Linked DNA regions of Ancylothrix sp. D3o. The protein of the gene in region 1 binds, or shares a complex with, the protein of each later gene. Links are inferred from orthologs where the notes say so. Each region holds a gene or a part of one and is shown on either strand. Other genes may lie near its edges. The genes, in order: tsaE and tsaD.

Evidence for each region.
Region 2: the proteins of tsaE (region 1) and tsaD are in contact, whole or in part, in a crystal structure (PDB 6N9A), measured with the Thermotoga maritima proteins. The link is inferred for Ancylothrix sp. D3o from one-to-one orthologs. Residues at the interface, in WP_004082108.1 of Thermotoga maritima: Leu37, Gly38, Lys46, Lys57, Val59, Lys60, Ser61, Thr63, Phe64, Thr65, Leu66, Met67, Val69, Pro71, Tyr82, Arg83, Leu84, Asp86, Asp88, Phe89, Asp93, Ile128, Asp130, Glu131, Arg134; in WP_004082750.1 of Thermotoga maritima: Cys10, Asp11, Arg49, His50, Leu82, Gly84, Gly135, Gly136, Glu154, Thr155, Leu156, Asp157, Asp158, Ser159, Glu162, Asp165, Lys166, Arg169, Leu170, Tyr175, Lys213, Thr214, Leu217, Tyr218, Gln221, Arg222, Asn324.

What each region holds. Positions count from the first base shown.
Region 1 is NZ_JAMXEX010000005.1:95,016-105,252, forward strand. The notes cover bases 6,927-9,885. They hold tsaE (tRNA (adenosine(37)-N6)-threonylcarbamoyltransferase complex ATPase subunit type 1 TsaE), read left to right. Parts: upstream 6,927-8,151; coding sequence 8,152-8,619; downstream 8,620-9,885. Other genes in these bases: yvcK (gluconeogenesis factor YvcK family protein), read left to right, coding at 6,927-7,912; NG798_RS11680 (hypothetical protein), read right to left, coding at 8,688-8,876; NG798_RS11685 (TM2 domain-containing protein), read right to left, coding at 8,983-9,195; NG798_RS11690 (CPBP family intramembrane glutamic endopeptidase), read right to left, coding at 9,343-9,885. In the rest of the region: glucose-6-phosphate dehydrogenase assembly protein OpcA, read left to right, coding at 1-1,169; NG798_RS11645 (cobyrinate a,c-diamide synthase), read left to right, coding at 1,378-2,820; photosystem II reaction center protein Psb28, read left to right, coding at 2,858-3,211; NG798_RS11655 (DUF3288 family protein), read left to right, coding at 3,501-3,797; NG798_RS11660 (MlaD family protein), read right to left, coding at 3,853-5,298; NG798_RS11665 (ABC transporter ATP-binding protein), read right to left, coding at 5,515-6,297; more of yvcK, read left to right, coding at 6,542-6,926; more of NG798_RS11690, read right to left, coding at 9,886-10,237. UniProt on the Escherichia coli protein: Required for the formation of a threonylcarbamoyl group on adenosine at position 37 (t(6)A37) in tRNAs that read codons beginning with adenine.
Region 2 is NZ_JAMXEX010000001.1:799,800-809,895, reverse strand. What follows is about bases 6,086-8,903. They hold tsaD (tRNA (adenosine(37)-N6)-threonylcarbamoyltransferase complex transferase subunit TsaD), read left to right. Parts: upstream 6,086-6,878; coding sequence 6,879-7,928; downstream 7,929-8,903. Other genes in these bases: NG798_RS03355 (hypothetical protein), read right to left, coding at 8,121-8,846; NG798_RS03365 (Photosystem I reaction center subunit III), read right to left, coding at 6,146-6,649; psaJ (photosystem I reaction center subunit IX), read right to left, coding at 6,086-6,106. In the rest of the region: NG798_RS03405 (NFACT family protein), read right to left, coding at 1-346; extracellular matrix/biofilm regulator RemA, read left to right, coding at 770-1,039; gmk (guanylate kinase), read left to right, coding at 1,303-1,866; NG798_RS03390 (Uma2 family endonuclease), read right to left, coding at 1,954-2,775; NG798_RS27970 (DUF2281 domain-containing protein), read right to left, coding at 2,970-3,056; NG798_RS03380 (DUF262 domain-containing protein), read right to left, coding at 3,167-5,149; NG798_RS03375 (photosystem I reaction center subunit XI), read right to left, coding at 5,281-5,766; more of psaJ, read right to left, coding at 5,975-6,085; NG798_RS03350 (GNAT family N-acetyltransferase), read left to right, coding at 9,539-10,096.

The DNA.
Region 1 (10,237 bases):
TAGCTGCTTTGGGTTATTACACCGGCCCTATTGATGGTATTGGTGGCCCGCGTATGGAAGCCGCTTTAGCTGCTGCTCAAAAAACCTTTGGTTTGCCGGTGACAACTAAACCCAATAACGAAACCCTCGTTAAACTTCGGGAAGCGTTTGCTCAAAGCTTCGATGGTGGTGATGGGAAAAATGGAAATGGCAAGAGCCGGTATTCGGCTGATGCCAAAAGTACCATCGCTGACGAAATTGCTTCCCGTAACCCCTGCCGTATTATTACTCTTTGCCCGGTTTCTGGGGAAGATGAAGGTGTCAGCGCTCAAGTTTCGGCCTATTGTCCTATCAATAAACAAAGCAGCAATACTCTGATCTGCTGTGAATACATCACTCTCAAAGGAACTGTAGAAGCTTTGGAACGAGTGGGGGGTATGATTGGAGCTTTATTAATTGGCGAGTTGCCTAAATTCCTGTGGTGGAAAGCAGCCCCGGATATTAATATGGGCTTATTCAAACGCCTTGCTGACGACAGCAACTCGGTTATTGTAGACTCCAGCGCTTTTAATGACCCAGAAGTTGGTGTGCGGCGCGTCCAAGCCCTCATTGATGCCGGTATTGCTGTGGCGGATCTCAATTGGCGCCGGCTGGCCCCCTGGCAAGAATTAACGGCTGAAGCTTTCGATCCCCCAGAACGTCGCTCTGCTATTTATGAAGTTGATCGCGTTACCATTGACTACGAAAAAGGCAATCCTAGCCAAGCTTTAATGTTTTTGGGTTGGCTGGCAAGTCGTCTGGGTTGGGTGCCGGTTTCTTGCCAACAAGAAGACGGCGATTATCAAATTAAACGCATTACATTCCAAGGTAAAGACAACAAAGAAATTGAGGCAGAACTTGCTGCTATCCCCACTGCTGACTGGGGTGATATTCCTGGTGATTTAATTAGTTTGCGTCTGACTTCTACTAACGAACAAGCCGACTGCTGTACTGTTCTTTGCTCTCAAACCACCGGCTGTATGCGGATGGAAGCTAAAGGCGGTGCCCAAGCTTGTCGCATTCAGCAGGTAGCGCCTCGCAGTGACCAAAAAGCTGAAATTCTCCTCAGCCAACAGTTACAACGTTGGGGACGCGAAATGCTTTATGAGGAAAGTTTGGCTGTGACTTCTCAAATTCTTAAGTGTCAATAGTCTTTTGTCCTTGGTCATTTGTCATTTGTCATTTGTAATGTAGGTTGGGTGGAGGAACGAAACCCAACTCTCTCAAGGCTTTGATGGGTTTCGCTTACGCTCTACCCATCCTACAAATAATTAAGTGCTTCTACTTACATCATGTTTACCCTTGACAAAAGACTCTTGAACAAAGGACAAATGACTATGGACTAATGATAAATGACAAATGAGTTTAATTATTGCCGGTGAACGCAGTGGGGCGGGAAAGACTACTATTACTCTGGCGCTTTTAGCTGCTTTGAAATCTCGTGGGGTGCCGGTGCAGTCTTTTAAAGTTGGGCCGGATTATATAGACCCTATGTTTCATCACTATGTTACTGGCCGGCCTTGTCGTAATTTAGATCCTATTCTCACTTCTGAAGATTATGTGAGGAAATGTTTTGCCAAATATACACAAGATTGTCAGAAACCGCCCCAATATGCGCTTGTTGAAGGCGTAATGGGCTTATTTGATGGTGTTAAAACTGCTCACCAACCAGACAAAAATGATTATGCCAGTACCGCACATATAGCTAGAATTTTAGATTTGCCTGTTATATTTGTGATAGATTGTTCGCGGTTGTCGGGTTCGGTTGCCGCCATCGCACACGGATATTGCACATTAGATAGTAGAATTAAAATGGCCGGTGTGGTATTAAATCGGGTGGGAAGTGACCGGCATTTAGAATTACTGAAGGATGCTTTGGAGGGGTTGAATTTGCCGGTTTTGGGGGTGTTAAGGCGTACTGATGAAATTAGCATTCCTGATAGGCATTTGGGTTTAGTTCCTTCTGAAGAGTTAGGGGATTTAGATGCGGTTATTGAGAGGCTTGCTGAGATAGGTAATGAGTGTTTTGATTGGGGAAGTTTGCTGCCGTTATTGGAGATTAAAACCGCAGATGTAGGGCAGGCAAGATGCCTACCCCACCAGTGGGGCGGGCAACATGAGCGCCATTCTACATTTAAGGGATTGGATTTAATAAAAATAGCTGTTGCGCGTGATAAGGCTTTTAATTTTTATTATCAGGATAATCTTGATATGTTGGAGGAGTTAGGGGCTGAGTTGGTGTTTTGGAGTCCGCTGGAAGAGAAAATGCCGGTTGATGTTGAAGGTTTATATTTTGGGGGTGGTTTTCCTGAAGTTTTTGCGGAAAAGTTAAGTGAGAATAAGCGGGGGTTGGAAGCAGTACGGGAGGCAATTTTGGGGGGGATGCCGGTTTATGCTGAGTGTGGGGGTTTGATGTATTTGTGTGAGGAAATTATCGATTTTGAGGGGAAAAATTGGCGGGGGGTTGGGGTTATACCGGCTTCTGCGGTGATGGGTAAAAGGTTAACTTTGGGATACCGGCAATGTGTGGCTTTACAGGATAGTCCGCTTTTAGCAAAAGATCAGGTGGTTTGGGGGCATGAATTTCATCGATCTTCTCTGACACTTTGCTATGAAGGGGAAGAAAAAACTCCCGCACGTTTATTTGAAATCCGGGGTATTTCTGCACAGAGTACAAGCGAGTTGGAAGGGTGGGGGATGCCTAATTTACACGCTTCTTATGTGCATTTACACTGGGGGGCTACGACTGAGTTACCGGCTCGTTTTTTAGAAAGTTGTGTGAAATTTAAGCAGCAAAAATGATAGGCTGGAGATAGGAGTTTATTTTGGGGTGGTTTTTATGCCGGTTGTTTCTGTGCAGTTTATTGATGGTTTGGAAGAGGAAATTAGCGGGGTGAGTTTACGGAAAAATCGCTTTTCTGCTAAAAAAACTGTGGTTTTGACGTTTAAACAAGTTCAGGCTTTGGAAAAGGGGCGCAGTTTTACGAATAAAATTGAAAATCTCTGGCTGCGGGATGAGGAGGGGGCTATTCAGGTTTATCCAAATGGGATTAAGTTTGTTTTTGTGGATGATGATAATTTGTCTGCTGCTGAGTGTTCTTTTGATGTAGAGGGTGAGGAGGCTTTTGAGCGTGTGATGCGGTTTTTACACCGCTATGCTGAGGTTCATGGATTTTCTTTTGAGCAGTCTTGAAAATTGAGGTTTTTTTTGATAAGATGCCGGTTAATTCGTGGCCGGTTAAATAGCCTCTAATTGACCTTTAATATTAATAAATCCGCCTTTACTCGTCAAAAAAACGGCTTTTGAATAATTAGCCAATTGAATTAAGTAAGTCAACTTAATTAAACTCTATATGTAATGTAGGTTGGGTAGAGGAACGAAACCCAACACTCTCGACGCTTTGATGGGTATCGCTTACGCTCTACCCATCCTACAAATAATTAAGTGCTTCTACTTAAAAACCCTCCCACAAAACATCACTATGGCACAATCCACCAATTTAGATCAAAAACACCCCCAAGAAAAAAAAGACAGCGACACCATCGCCACCATCCTAGCAGAAGAACCAAGCGAATATTATCAAGCAGAACTAGCCCGGTTAATCATTCGCTATAAAGGATTTCCCGGCGCCAAAGAAATTAAAAAAAGCCTCCAAGAAATCCTTGATAAATGGGGAATAACCGAAGAAAAACTATTTGAACTCACCCGCGAAATTCACGCCAACAAAAACATATTTAAAAGCTACACCCAACAAGGAGACGAGGAAGAATGGATCTAACACCAAAACTGTAGAAAAAGCCAAATAATTTTTCACCTTTTTTTCTTAATTTCTGTTACTCCTCACCCTGCGGTGAAGGCGTATTCACCGCCGCCCTCACCGGCAAAATCACCCTAACCGTCGGGAGTTGTTGCTTCTTCAAAACAGCCTCCCCGTTATCTTCCACAACATCTTGTGCTAACCTATCAACCGTCAACTGTAAAGGCGCCACACTCTTCGCAACCTCCACCTGCTGCTGTAACTGTTGAGTTGAAGAAACCAAGCCACTCAACCCATTAACCAAGCGGCGAATATTCCCTCGAAACTGCGGATCACCAGTCAACTCATCCAGATCAGAAGTAATCTTTTCAGCATTTTGAAAAACCACCCGCGCCGACTCCAAAGTTTGCTGTAAAGTGATCAAATTAGAAGGATCAGAAAGCTGGCGCAAATTCGCAGAAGCCAAAGCCGCATTCGCCGTCGCCGTCTCAATATTGCGAATTGTTTGCCCCTCAGAAAAAGTGCGAAAATTGGCAGAAGCCAAAGCAGCATTCGCCGATAAACTCTCCAAATTTCTAATAAACTCCGCCCCCTTCACCTGATCCAAAATTGGCGACAAACCACCCACAGCCGTCCGTAATTCCACACTTGTCGCACCCAAATTATCCAACGCCGCCACCAAATTTGAACTATTACTCATCACCAAATTATTCACATTTGTAATCAAACGATCTGCTTGCGCCGCACTTACACGAACTTGATTAGCCGTCAAAGTAAACTCATTCATACTCGAACTAAACTGATTAGTTAATCCCCCCACCTGATTAACAACCTGATCCACCGAATCGCCAATTTGATTAGCCTTCTGCGTCAAATTATTAGCATTTTCAGAAAAACCCCTCAACTCCTGACGAACCGACTGACTTAAACTCGAAAGTTCCCTTGTCAAATCACTCACCCCCGCCGTCGCCGTTGCACTATTTTCTACCAACGTATTAATATTTTTAAACAACTCAGGATTATTCACCACGTTAGTCAACTCAATCGTAGACTCAATCAGCCTCGTAAAACTCACCCCTGTTTCTCCTTGCACCTTAGAATTATTACAAATAATCAAATCCGAGTTACAATTTTTATCCAAAGGCTTAGTCACATTTGACCCCAAAGAAACGGGAATAGTCGAAGTAATATCAATATAAGTATCGCCAATCAAACCCGATTGATTGGAAGTAATTAAAACCCCCTCACGAGGAATCACCAAATCCGATGGAGTCACCTCCACCGTCACCGCTACCGTATTTGGACCCGGATTAATCGCTGTAATTTTACCCACACTAACGCCACGATAGCGAACCTCCGTCCCCACTTCCAGCCCTTCCGCTTCCTGAAAATTCACCACAAACCGATAATAATTTCTCCCCAAAGTCAGCCCGCCCAACCACAAAACCAAAGCCCCAAAACAACCCACCCCCAACAAGAGCAACAAACCCACAGATCCTTCTCGCACTGTTCGGGAACGCATAACTTTTTCCTCTGCAATGTTTTAAAATTAAATTTGTCCTGTGTCTTCTGTCCGGTGTCAACCGTCTTGCATTAATGGTCACTAGCGATAGACCCTGATCTTTTTGCAATCACTCTTGACCAATGACCAAAGACGATTATTTTTCGATGTTAGGTCTTCGCTTCTCCTTATTTTAAAACAAACCAAAATACATCTATCTAAAGATAGAAAATTATGTTAACCGGCAACAACAATCGGGCCGGTGACACTGCCGCTAAAAAATTGTCGAATTAACGGATCAGTTGTCGTATCAATGTCATCAATTGTACCTACCCACTGCACCTTACCTTGATAAAGAAATACAATTCGGTCAGCCGTGCGGCGAATTGTACTATCCTGGTGAGTCACCATCACATAGGTACTGCAACCCCCTTGATTTTGTTGCAAATCCCGAATTAAATCTTCTATCACCGTAGAAGCAATCGGATCTAAACCGGCAGTAGGCTCATCATAAAGCACCACCTCTGGCGTATCACGAGGATTATCAGGGTTACTCAAAATCGCCCTCGCAAAACTGACTCGCTTACGCATCCCACCGGAAAGCTGATCAGGATAGCGATCAGCCACCCCAGACAACCCTACTCTTTCCAAACTTTCCTCCACCAATTCCCGAATTTTATGGCGCGGAAGTTTGGATCGCTGGTAAAGTAAAAAACCCACATTTTCATCAACCGTCAAGGAGTCAAACAAAGCCGCTTGCTGAAACACCATACTAATGCGAATCGGGTCAAAAGCATCGCCAATCAAACCCTGTCGAAGCTGACCCTCCACATAAACCTCGCCGCTATCGGGCGCAAGCAACCCCGCCATAATTCGCAAAGATGTAGATTTCCCCGTCCCCGACGGGCCGATAATGGCCAAAGCCTCACCCCGGTAAACGGTCAGATCGACTTGATCCAAAATCAGATTGTCACCAAACGACTTAGAAATGCCCTTAAGCTCAATTACTCCCTCTTTCATAGAAAAAAACTCAACTTGCTAGTAAGCACCGGCAAACCGGAGATTGATTTTCAAAAATTTAAACGTCACTTTCTGGCAGTATATCTTGAGACAAACTCAATGGCAGTCCTGCCAACTGCAACATTAGACACAGAAACTTTGTCAGATTAACCTTAGAAGCGTAATTATTTTACTTGCCGCTACAGCATCAAAGCCGTGTAAATTGTCTGTTCATAGGTCTTAATCCCTTACACCCCTAAACCGTATGTCAATAGGATTATTCAAACAAGCGCTTTTCGTCCTTACCCACGAATCTCGAAACCATACACCGAACCGACTTAGCCAGTGGTTTAAATGGTTATCTCCGGGGTTATTTGTTAAACGCTGGTTACTAATGAGTGCCGGTGGCGTCCTCCTCACGAGTCTCGGCATTGCCATTTGGATCAAACTCACCCCCATTTTTTACCTGATCCAAATCATCGAAGAGATCCTCGAATACCTCACCACAGTCATTCCCAGCTACATCAGCGGCCCTTTTGTTCTCGCTTTTGGCCTGATCCTAATATTTTGGGGCCAAACCCGGACTGTCGGTTCGATCACCAAAGTTTTGATGCCAGAAGGCGAAGAAGAACTCATCGACTTGTTGATGTCTCACCGCAAACTACACCGAGGCCCAAAAATCGTAGCCATTGGCGGGGGCACCGGTTTATCAACGCTTCTCAGAGGACTGAAAAAATATAGCGCCAACATCACCGCTATTGTGACTGTTGCTGATGATGGTGGTTCCTCTGGCAGACTGCGCCGCGAAATTGGTGTGCTTCCCCCCGGCGATATCCGCAACTGTTTGGCAGCCTTAGCTGATGAAGAAAAACTGTTAACTGAATTATTCCAATATCGCTTTAAAGCCGGTAACGGTTTAATCGGGCACAGTTTCGGCAACCTTTTTCTCACCGCTATGAGTGACATTGAAGGCGATCTTGAACAAGCTATCGCGGCTAGTTCTAAAGTCCTGGCAGTACGCGGCCAAGTTTTACCGGCCACTCTCACTGATGTTAACCTCTGGGCTGTGCTGAGTGACGGAAGACGCATTGAAGGCGAGTCTAGCATTACTGAGGCCGGTGGTAATATCGTCAAAATTGGCTGCACCCCCGCCAACCCGCCGGCTTTACCCAAAGCTTTGCAAGCTATCCGCGAAGCTGATTTGATTATTATTGGCCCTGGCAGTCTCTACACCAGCGTCATCCCTAATTTACTGGTTCCCGAAATTGCCGAAGCTATTGAACAAACTAAAGTGCCCCGAATTTACATTTGCAATATTATGACCCAACCAGGGGAAACGCAAGATTACAGCGTGGGTGATCATATCAAAGCTATTGATAATGCTTGTGGTGGTAAACAATTGTTTAATTCTGTTATTGTCCAGCGAAAAGTACCCTCTGCTCAAGCTTTAATTCGTTATGCTCAAGAAAAATCTACACCTGTTTTTCTTGACCGAGAAGCGATTGCTAAATTGGGCCGACGTATTGTTTTAGCAAATATTATGGAAGAAGACACCGAAACTGGCTATGTTCGCCACAACCCTTACCAGCTTGCTCGCGTTTTGCTGCGTTGGTATAGCCGTGTTCAAGCTTTGTAATTGCTTTTGTCTGTGGCGGCTGTTTTCCTGACAGCTAGATTGGCTCTTTTTGATTATTTTCTGGAAATTTTATTAACTTCCAAGCTTTGATCTGTTTTCCCAATTAGCCTTTTTTTCTGTGAGGAATTTTTGGTAATTCTTTTCATGTTTACTGCTTTTGTGGTATGATAAATATCCTGTAATAAAGTTTATTCTTAGCTTAGTTTTAGAGTGCTTTTTTGTGTTTTGGTTAGTGTAAAATGACCCGAAAATCAACTATTCTAAATCTTCCTACTCCAGACTCAACTTACCGTCTGGGATTTTGTCTTGGCGAAACTTTAAAACCGGGGAGTTTGCTGTTATTAAAGGGCGATTTAGGGGCTGGGAAAACGACTTTGGTTCAAGGGTTGGCTGAAGGTTTAGGTATTGCGGATTTGGTTGTTAGTCCTACTTTTACGCTGATTAGCGAATATACTGATGGTCGTATCCCTCTTTACCATTTTGATTTATACCGGCTTGCGGAGGGGGAAGCGGCGAGTTTATACCCGGAGATTTATTGGGAAGGGGTGGAAGTAACACCGGGGATTGTGGCGATAGAATGGGCTGAGAGATTGTTATATAAGCCGGCTCAATATTTAGAAGTTTGCTTGACAGATTTAGGGGATTGTGGTAGACAGGCGGAGTTACTGCCGGTGGGGGGTTTTGATTTGAAAAATTTGGTTTTTTAAATGTAGCAATACCGATAAATTTATTTAAGTGCTAAAGGTTAAATTACCCTAGAAAAGTTAATGTCTGATTAAAATTCACGTCGGCGCCGGTAATACCCCAGATAAACTAAAGCAAACCCCGCTTGCAAAACCAAGATTAATCCATAGCATTTGAGCAAAACATTGGTTTCCAACTCGGCAAAAGTACCGAAGGCACCGGCACTCACAACTGTCAGCAAAAGTAGAAAAATGAGCTTTTTTGCAGTCAAATCCAGCATAATTTTTTCTTCTTATTTTTAGTGCTTGTTGAGTTGTGCCGGCTTTTTGAAGAGCGGTAAAAGAACGAGCCAAACAACACCCAGGATAAGGAACCAATGATTCTAATTAAACCAAACTGCGGCCCTTACTATCAGGTAGATTATCCAAAACCAACAGTATAAAATCAATTATCCACCAAATACCGAAACCGCCGCCGGTGAGAAGCTGAATCACTCCTATCGTCACATATCCCATGTAAAAACGATGGATGCCTAAAACACCCAGAAAGAAGCACAACAGTAGAGCCGCCGCTTTAGATTTCGGAGAATTATGGCTCATTTTAACCTCTCTTGAAAATCTGCACAGGTTGATTTCCTGTACTATATCTTACGTCTCTAAAATATCCTGCAAAAGACATAAAAATTTAATATTTTCGGTTGTCTACGCAGGAATACTTAGCGTTTTTGAAATAAGTAGCGATTTTTTTTAATTCGCTGCACTCCCCAAAACATACAAGCTCAACAAGGTGCCGCTATTCCATAAACTATGGAGAAACATCGAAGCCAGCAAATTACGAGATCGGCTATAAACGAAGCCTAAAATTATTCCCAGTGTTGCTAAAGGTAGCACTTCAGAAACATTCAAGTGTGCGACTGCAAAGATTAAACCGCTGAGAACAATTGCCCCCCAAACCGGCATATAACGAGTCAGGGATGGTAATAAAAAACCGCGAAACATGATTTCTTCAAAGATTGGTGCGCCGATGGAAGCGGTGAGAAAGAATATCGTCAAAGCCACAGCATCTTTGCTTTCTAAAGCTATGGGTAAAATAGCATTACTGCCACCTTGTCCTTGCCAGATTTTTTGGTTGATTAGGGATACTAAAACTACGAGCGGAAGCGCGGCTAAATAGCCACCTAAGCCCCAGAAAAACCATTTTCCTTTTAAATCAATGCGAAACCAATCTTTCGGCAGGGGAGTAAAGGGTTTGACGGAAAAATAAATGGCTAATATTCCGCCAGCGGCAAGAACAATATAGGTGAATAAGATGTAAATTGCTTTGCCTCGCACATCGAAGGTTCCGGGGTTAATTTTTAATAGTGCGTTGATGGTTTGGAGGAGTAAGGGAGCGGCAATTTGTGAGATAAAGAAGAAGCCACCAACTAGCACTTGCCAGATTATTTCCCAATCCCAGGGAGTTTCCCAAGCGACATCGCCATTGGTGGCTAAAACTGCTTGTTTGCCTTTGATTAATTGTTGAATGAGTAAGCCAATTAGTAAGCCGGTGCCGCCGATAAATCCTATGGTGGGAACTATGCCAATTATGCCGAGTTTGATTACAGCTTGTTCGGCAATTTTTTGTTCGTTTGCTTCGAGGGTG
Region 2 (10,096 bases), on another replicon or contig:
GCCATAAAATCGGGTCCCCAGGCCGGCGGGCAAATTGCAAATCTAATATCCTCTCCCAAGAGGCAATGCTCTCGATAGCTACCAAGGCTAAACCGCCGAGTTGGTGACGTAGCTGTTGGGAAAACGTAAACGTATCGGGAACGCGAGGCGGAGGGTTGCCGGCGCACAGGCGAGCGGCTTGGGGATGGCAAGATATTTCTAGCCATCCGCGACCTTTGAGAGTGCGGAGGCTTGTGACGATGGTGTGCCGGTCGCGCTGGTACACTTGTTCTAAACGGGCCGGTAGCCACAAAGAACGCAACTCTGAACACACCGCAGTTAAAGTCGTAAAATCAACAGGTTGCACGGCTAAAGGTTTTGGCGATTCCAAAAATGGACAACATCTTCCATGCTGGCAGATTGTGAGCCAAAGTTGCTTGCTCTCAAAATCGGTGAAGGTTGATAAACAGATTCTAAGATAAGCAGCAAAGATGTATTTAAAGAACCGAGCACGATGTCACCCATTACCATGAGTTGCCGGTATTTTTGAGCCTCCGGCCACGTTTGGACGGCGCTAGACAACCAAAAAAGCCGAAAAAAATCTAAAAACTCTAATTTGCCTAAAATTTAGGCTTGTGGGTCAAGAATCTAGGGGATAGGATTGGAATGATCCTTAAGTAGCCTTCAAGCGAACAGGACAAAATTTAAAGCGTGAGTCGGTTACACCGGTTCTTGCTATTGGTTAAAAAGTTAAAGTTTTTCGACCTACGGCTCAGCCGTAGCGTGTGTTATGGACAATCATATTCAATTGATTAATATTGGCTTTGGCAATATCGTATCGGCTCACCGGGTGATTGCGATTGTCAGTCCAGAGTCTGCTCCTATTAAGCGGATCATTAGTGATGCACGAGAGCGAGGTCAGCTTATTGATGCTACCTACGGGCGGCGGACACGAGCGGTTATTATTATGGATTCGAGTCATGTGATTTTGTCGGCTATTCAGCCTGAAACAGTGGCTAACCGCTTTGTTATTAGCAAGGATGGACAAACGGTGAGTTAGGTTTGGAAATTTTTTGCACTCGGTTGGGGTGGCTGTTTTTTAAGCGCGGATGTTAGGCGTAGCCGCGCGTAGCGCTACGCGGAGAATGGCGGCTGAAAGCTTGGTTTCTCTTCGCGGCGGCTAGGCTTCAAAATACAGTAAGCACCCCAGAGTTAGCAGCCTACAGTAAACACACCCCACTACGCAGTCCCCCTGGCCGGTTGCTCGAAATACCCTACCCATTGCAAGATGGGGGGGAGAGTTTTAGACAGATAACGAGGATTATGGAAATCGGTAAGTTAATTGTTTTGACAGGGCCAAGTGGGGTAGGCAAGGGGACGTTGTTGAGAGCGTTACGTCGGCGTCATCCTGAGTTATATGTTTCGATATCTGTCACGACTCGTACTCCTCGTGAGGGGGAGGTTAATGGCAAACACTATTATTTTATTGACCGTAAGCAGTTTGATAATTTGGTGGCGGCTGGTGATTTGCTAGAGTGGGCTGAGTTTGCCGGCAATTGTTATGGCACTCTCAAAAGTCAGGTAGAATCTCACATTAATAAAGGTGATTGGGTAATTTTAGAAATTGAGTTAGAAGGTGCAAGACAAATTAAACAGACGTTCCCTGAAGCCCTACGGATTTTTATTTTGCCTCCTACTTTTGATGAGTTAGAAAAACGCATTCGCGCTCGCGGTCAAGATACGGAAGAGGCAATTTTTAGACGTTTGGAACGGGCAAAAGAAGAAATTGCGGCAGCGGGTGAATTTGATTTGCAAATTGTTAATGATGATTTAGAGGGCACTTTAGAACACATTGAGGGGGCGTTGTTTGTGCCGGTGGGTTGTTGATTTTTTGTAGGTATTTAGAAATCCGGTTTGTTGGGGTTTCTTGCTATTGTTTGTAGGGATACCGCTAGGGGTTCCCTACATTTGTTTTTACAAGCTGTCGGGATTTTCCCCTAGTTCTCGCAGCCGTGCTGCTAAACGTTCAGCACGTTGGGCTTCGTGTTCGGCACGTTGGGCTTCCTGTTCAGCACGTTGGGCTTCCTGTTCAGCACGTTGGGCTTCCTGTTCAGCACGTTGGGCTTCCTGTTCGGCGCGTTGCTGTGCTGCTTCTTCTGGGAGGAAAACGAGGTTTCCTTGGGTGTCGTAAAACCTGAGCCAAGGGGCGGTTTCTCGGTCAATGGTGCCTTCCCAGGTTCCCAGCCAAAAGCCTAATGTTTGACTCCAAAGCCGGCCCTGTTCGTTGGGCTCAAGGGGTTGGTAGTGGTGAGCCGCATCCAGACTCCAGCCTTGTAAGGTGTTGGGGTTAAAGGGGTCATAGACAAAGTAATCTCTGGTGCGAAAAGTACGCTCGTAGAGATGTTTTTTGTCGTTTTTGTCGATATTGGCTGTGCTGGGGCTCATTAGTTCTACGATGGTGTCTGGGTAGCGCCCGTTTTCTTCCCAGACGACCCAGCCTTGGCGAGTTTGGGTGCCGTCTACGTCGAGAACGACGAAGAAATCTGGCCCTCTAAAGTCGCGGTTACGGGCTTGTGCGCTGCTGTAGTAGATGAACATATTTCCGCCGGTGAAGTAATCTTGCCGGTCGGCCCAGGCTTGCTGTAGTGAACGTATGAGGACGTTCATGGCGATACGGTGGCGGTTGCTTTCCAAGGGTTCCCCGTCGTCAAAGATTAGGTCTGTGGGTGGCATGGGGGGTGTCCACCAGTCGTCTTGGGTTTCAGGGGTTGTGGTTTGTGTTACCTCAACGTTCATGGCACCGGCTCCCTACGCATGAGTTGATTTTTTCATCATAAATGATTTTTGGGGGTTGATTGGTAAGGATTTTGATGTTATGGATGGGGGTTTATTTTTTGCAGGGGTTGGTGGAAATTATCAGAGATAAATAGCTGGCCGGTTTAATTTCTCTAACCTGATGGTTGTTTAAGGTTTTCTGAAGATGAGTGAGTTTAGGAATGTTTTTCTAGGAGATATTGGGCGTAATGCAATATTTCTTTTTTTAGAGATTCTGGCATTTTGAGGAGAGTTTTAAAAATCTCTATGTCAATAACTCGATGGAATTGCTTTTTAGCTGTGCCGCAATTCAGGCAAAGGCGGGTTGGACATAAAATATAGCCTGTATTATTACTGGTTGTCTCATCACTTCTTACTTTTCCTCTTCTAACTCAAGCTGCCAGTTTTCTTCTGATATTTCTGCGGTTTGTATTGCTTTAATACAGAAACTATGGATACGTTTTGCTGATAAAGAAACTTCGATAAAAGCTCCATTTTTAAGTCTCCGCCATTCTTTAAATCCTTTTTCATCCCATGCCACAAAACCAGGGAATTGTTCTACAATATCTTGAAACCGCTCCGAATCAAAATCCGCAATAGTATTTAAGGTTAGTTCTAAAACATCTCGCCAGGTTTTCACCACCTCTTCTTGACCAAAAATACGCAATTTTTTCGGTTTGCGACCTGTGATGTTATGGAGAGAAGGCTCTTCAGGCGATTCTTCCCCAAAATAACTCCAAATTTTTAAAGCAATATCAGCCAAATATTCACCCCGTGCTTCTATGTCTTCTTGGCACCAACTTTGCTTATCACCAAAACATTTATTTAACTCCAGGTTGCTATCTTGAAAGTGAGTTCGCTTCTTCAAAAAATCAGCATTAGAAAGCTCAGAATTATAGCCAGTTAGCGTTAAGTTACCTAAAGTATGTAGCAGTAACTCATGGGTGATCTGGCAATCTTCTCCTAAGTGTTCCTTCCACCAATCCGTCAAACTCTGGGGCATAATATGCTCAATAGTAAGCCCTTTTAAAGCAACTTTTTCTTTGTGATTAAAAGATTCTTCTATAGATTCCAGAATCAACCTTGCCTTTTGTGTGCGATTTATTCCGTACAGTTGCACATCCATTAACCTGTCTTTAAACTCGCTATCTTTTGGATATTTCTGTTTCTGGAGAGCTAATTTTAAACGCTCTATAAAATTTGATTCAGCCAAATTGGAATCTTTGCTCACTTGTGAATAAAGCAAAGCAAACAGGCGATTTAAACCTCTGGTTTGAATATTGCAAACAAAACGCCGTAAAACGAAGTTTTCTATAATTTTTAAAATTATAAGAAATTCGTCTTCAGTTATTTTGCTTTTTGCCCAATCATCATAGCAGTTCAAAAGAAATGGGTAGACTGTCCCTACTTCTAGGCTATTTAAGCGCAAAAGATACTTACGAACTTCCTCCTTTTCTTCACGGTTTGGATCCAAAAGTTTTGCATAGTATTCTGCAAAAATCGATAAATCTTTAAGGTAGAGAACTGGATCACCTTTAGAAATTCGGTCTTTAATCTGGAAATAAATTTCACCTTTGTTAACTACTGATCCACTTTTTGTTAAGTAATGGCGAATAAATTCCGTGAGGTTATCCCCTAAAAGTTCCTGCATTGGTAGCCAGTATTTATCATAAATAGATTCTTGATTATTTACCTCAATTTTCATAAAAAAGTAGTTCCGAATCAGATCCGCTTGGGTTAACAACTTTCCTTTGGCGTTTAAACTTTCAAAGACAAGATAAGGATCGTCATCACTATTAAGAACAACGCTTACAAGCGAAAAATTGCTACATATAACTTTTTTTAATTTTTGAAAATCTATTTTGCTTAGGTGCAATTTCTTTTCAAAAAAGCCATAAGATTCGGAAATACCGTTTTTCTCAATTGGGGTTTCAGACTGAATAATTCGGTAGAATGCTTCTCTATCTACCTGTGTAGGCTGAATTTTATAAAAATCTAAGCCTTCCTCATACTGGTTTACTAGAATAGTATTCTGAATTTGATCTGCTAATTTTTGATCAACCGGCTTGGCTTTATCCCGCAAAGCCGCAAGTAATATAAAAATTGTTGTTATGCGTTGTTGTCCGTCGATTAAAATATATTTGGGACATCCTCCGGGCGCAGAGTCTGCCGGCATCGTTACAATGGAACCCATAAAATGAACACGGGGATTTTCCTGTTCACAGAGGGTGATAATATCATCCCACAACGCTTGCCACTCAGATTTTGTCCAACTGTAAGCTCGCTGAAACAATGGGACAACGTATTGTATTGTCCCTTCGATAATTTTTTGTAATTTTTCTTCAGAGGCTTTCATTGGCGGATCTCCTTAACTAAGTTAGAGATGTTTGATTAAAAAAACCGCAGATGTAAGGCAGGCAGGATGCCCGCCCCACAAATAAAAAGCCGGCGTCTTTTTGAAAAGCACCGGCCTAAAAGAAAGAGAATTTAGAAAATAATTAACTTCACAACTTGATATACCAAATACGCCGCAACACCACCACCAACACCGCCAACTAAAAAGCCGGTTGCAAAATCTCTCCACCCTTTTTGCGTTTTAAAATCTTCTGGCACTTGCGGTGTCGTCACCGTTTCCACCGGCAAATTAATATCCAAAACCGCCGCATAAAGCGACAAAGCAAACGTTAAAATTATCACCACACTAATTGTTGATAACAACCCGATAAAATCCGCAATTGTCGTCTCCCGCAGCGGATTAAACCAACAAAAAGGCCCAAACAAAAAATAACCATGCGCCATCCCTACTTCTAAACCCCGCCGGGACGCCGATAAATTCTTTCTATAAGCCGGTAAACTATTAATAAACTTCAAAGTCCAACCAGAAGCATTCACCGGCGTAGCCAAATTTCCCACCAGCGGATCACCAGCCGGAAACACAACCTCATTATCTCTTGCATCACTCTTTGACTGCATAAACCCTTCCAAATTTAGATTTTAGATTTTAGATTTTATAATTTTAAACAAAACTTTTCAATACTAACGGACTGGGGATTGGTGACTGCTGAGTGAGAGGGAAAAATAAAGTTAAAAATTAGCTAGAACTGCCAAAAAACTAACTTTTAACACCGGCTCTTTCCCTTCCCAATCACCAATCCCCAACCCCCAGTCACCAATCACCTAATTATGGCAGGGGATGGAAAAGCAAATCGGGGAAAAAGCGATTAAATTCAATCAAGAGAGCCGCCGTAAAGCTCAACCAGATAGTAGCCAACACCGGCGCCGAAGACAGAAAACGTAAAAAACCTGTTTGCATGACCAACTCTCCTAAAAACAGTTAATTTTTCAAAACAACCTAGCGAGGCGAGATAGGAATTTCGCTATCTTTAGCATACAACTCGCCGCTCAGGGCTTCTTTAATTGCTGCCAAAGGCCAAATAAACCCAGTCAGCATTTTGCTAAGAGCCAAAGGCACATTGATGATGATTTCGTTTTCTTCGGGGCTATCGCTCTTACGAACATCAATCAAATAAGCCCGACCAACCCAGCCGATCCAACCGGCAATATACAAAAACAAAATGCTAGGAATAATAAAATCCCCTGCATGACTCCACCGGCCATCTGCAATCAAATGAGGCAGACCTTCTGGGCCGCACAAAGCTTGCGAATAACGCTCAAACCGTTTTTGTCCAGACTGCGGATCAGCCGTTGTATTCCGTGCATTTTCTGCCCGCATTTGGAACGCCGGCGACTCACTGCAAGGCACCAAACCAGCCACATTCGGCTCACCGGCAAACGCGGTGGGCACACAAGAGATCCAAAGACCTATGGCCAAAACTAACGCCAGAATTCGTCTCATGGAAGTGTTTCCTTTTGTTAAGAAAAGCAAAGTTTTTTTGACAAAATGCAATGGCCTACTATAGGAGAGTTAATCAAAGCAGTCTGTTGGTAACAGAAACATCAAAGAACCCGCCCGCACATATCAGCAATTGCACTCTTGATTAGAGCATATAATACTCCCCCAAGTTAACTTAGGAAAGATTAAGCTACTAAAAGCAAAGAATCCATTTCACACACATTACCAGTCAATGGCAACCGTTTTAGCAATTGAAACAAGTTGTGACGAAACAGCGGTGGCAATTGTAAAGAATCGTGAAGTAATTAGCAGTATCATTACCTCACAAATAGCCACCCACCGACAGTATGGAGGCGTTGTCCCAGAGGTTGCCTCTCGCCTTCACGTCGAAAGCATCAACCCAGCCATCGCCCAAGCCTTCGCAGAGGCCGGTTTAAACTGGACAGAAATCGACGGCATCGCCGCCACCTGCGCCCCTGGCTTAGTCGGCTCGCTCATGGTAGGTGTCACCACCGCCAAAACCCTCGCCATATTGCACCAAAAACCCTTTATAGGCATCCACCACCTCGAAGGGCATATCTACGCCTCCTATCTCAGCGATACCAGCCTGCAACCACCCTTTTTATGCCTATTGGTATCAGGAGGACACACCAGCCTCATTCACGTCAAAGACTGCGGCGTGTACGAAACCCTCGGACAAACCCGCGATGATGCCGCCGGCGAAGCCTTTGATAAAGTCGCACGCTTACTCGGTTTAGCTTACCCAGGCGGGCCGGTCATTGATAACCTCGCAAAACTTGGCAACCCAGCCACCTATCCCCTCCCCGAAGGCAACATCTCCTTACCGGCCGGTGGTTATCACCCCTATGACTCCAGCTTCAGCGGCCTAAAAACCGCCGTTTTGCGCCTAGTCAAAAAACTGCAAAGCGAAGGCGGAGAAATGCCGGTGAACGACATAGCCGCAAGCTTCCAGCAAACCGTAGCCAAAAGCCTAACCCGCCGCGCCATCAAATGCGCCCTTGATTGCCAATTAAAAACCATCGCCGTCGGCGGAGGCGTAGCCGCCAATAGCGGTTTAAGACAACACCTGCAACAGGCAGCCGAGCAAAACAACCTCAAAGTCATCTTCCCGCCCATGAAATTCTGCACCGACAACGCCGCGATGATCGGCTGCGCCGCAGCAGAACACCTAAATCGAGGCCACACATCCCCCCTCACCTTGGGCGTTCAATCTCGACTTTCCCTTAGCCATCTGATGCAGCTATATAGTAAAACCGCCTAAAACCTCTCAATACCCTTTCCCTCGTTCTGTGGCTCAGCCAGAGAATTAATATAGGAGGTAGCGCCTCCAGTTCCCAAGTAAAGCCACAGAACGAGAAACCCAGGGCTAAAACCGAACTTAAAGACTTAAATTTTTCCCCTAAAAAGTCTTTGTATTCCCAGATCCCGAAATAACCACCATCGCATCACATTCTTAGAACCGCCGGCCTAATAAGCGTTGGCGCACACTTTCAGCGATTTTGTGGCCCAAGTAATCAGGAATTAAACTTTCATTTGGCCCTAGCAGATATAAAATTAAGCGAGTCCGCCCTCGCCAGACAAGCAAATTGGCGTTAACCACCAGCAGATCCTCTTGCCAGATAGCATACATAACCTTATAAAAAAGTCCAGGTTGGTTATCAGCTTCAATTAAAAGAGCCGGTAGGTGAAAAACCGGATCTACATAAAATTCAGTTTCTACATCTTCTAAACCGGCATCGAGATTAAATTCAACAGCCAGCATTTCTTCAACTTCAAAATGGCCGGCCAAAGCTTCTCGAACAGCCCTGCAAACATTTTCAGCAGTTTTATCTGTAAGAGCCTTACCCCCGCGCGAAACCACCAACTTGATAAACACCAACATCGGGGGATAAATTTGGCCATACAGACTAAGGCTGTGAATGGTGAGCCCATAGGCAGCCAAAACGCCAAAAATATCACTGAGTAAAAACGATTGGTTACGATAGGCAAAATGTAAGGCACTTTTACTGCCTTCAGGTCGCAGTTCAATCACAGCTTGCTTAGTTTTATAAAGCTGGTAGGCTAGCTTTAGGTTTTGCAGTTGGATCTCACTGCTGACAAATTGTTCATAAAACTGGGGAAACGCTCGGTTGAAGCGTTTTAGCAGTTCCAGCGTCGATGATTTTAAACCCGCAGCCATAATAAGGGGAACACACGAAAGGCCCAGTCAAATGCACTAAAAGTTAAAAATCCCAGCCGCCTACTATCAAACTCTGTTAAAAAAGTATCGCCCAATGGTTGCTCTTGAGCAGCCACCATTAGCCAACAATTCATAACGAGGAACTCCCACGCTTGGGGGGTGATGCAAACCCAATTAAGCACGCGACAGGTTTGGGCCTGTGCTCAGCGCCGAGGGCAACATCTGGGGGGTTCTGGGAGAGAATAAGACGCACTGGCTTTTTTATCGTATTCCACAATTGCAGTGGTGGGAAAATTTATATATCACCGCCCAGGCTGTAGGAATTTGCCGGCCCCATCGCACAAGTAAGGGTGAAATCTGCTTTTGTGGGTTTTTCGCTTTGTTTTTGATGTTAATTGTCGAAAAATTTAATGTTTTTGTGTTGCTCACCTCTTTCTAAAGGTTAAACTTGAATCACTTAATCAACAACACTGCTCGATACCCCTGGCTGTTTTTTAGGCGGAAAATGCAGCCTCCCACTACCGGCATCTTAATTGCTTGCGAGGTTTGGGAATGGTTTTACCGGCCCGCCAAAATCCTACCAGCGCATCCACCGCGTCGATAGCAAAAGTGATAAAATTGTTGATTGAGAGTCCCTATGCTTTTTTGCAGGGATTGAAGGTACATAGTCCTCTTACCATTACCAAGCCGGCATGGGTTTTTGGAAAAACTTATTTAGCGGTTCTGTTCGCGGAGAGTCGCCAGAGGCGATGGCCTCTTCGGTCAACTATGGAGCTTCAGGCGAGGAATTTCCTCTCGGTGCCGGTGAAGTGTCTTCCCAAACGTTGCCTGATTCCGGTTCTCAGTCGCTCTCTCGCTTTGCGGGATCTAATGTTCGGGTTTTTTTTAGTACCGACCGAGACTTAGACCTCTATGAACTTGAAGAACTTTGTGATGCAGTTGGCTGGTCACGCCGGCCCCTTCGCAAGGTTAAAAAGGCAATTCAGCACAGTTTTTTGGTGGTTTCGATGTGGGAGGTACGCGGGGCCAAACGTCGTTTGATTGGCTTTTGCCGCGCTACGTCGGATCATGCTTTTAATGCCACTCTCTGGGATGTGGTGGTTCACCCCGATTACCAGGGCAAAGGTTTAGGAAAGGCATTAATGAAGTTTTTAATTAAAAAACTCCGCAGTGAAGATATCAGTAATATCACTTTATTTGCTGACCCTCATGTGGTAGATTTTTATCGGACTTTGGGTTTTATGCCCGAT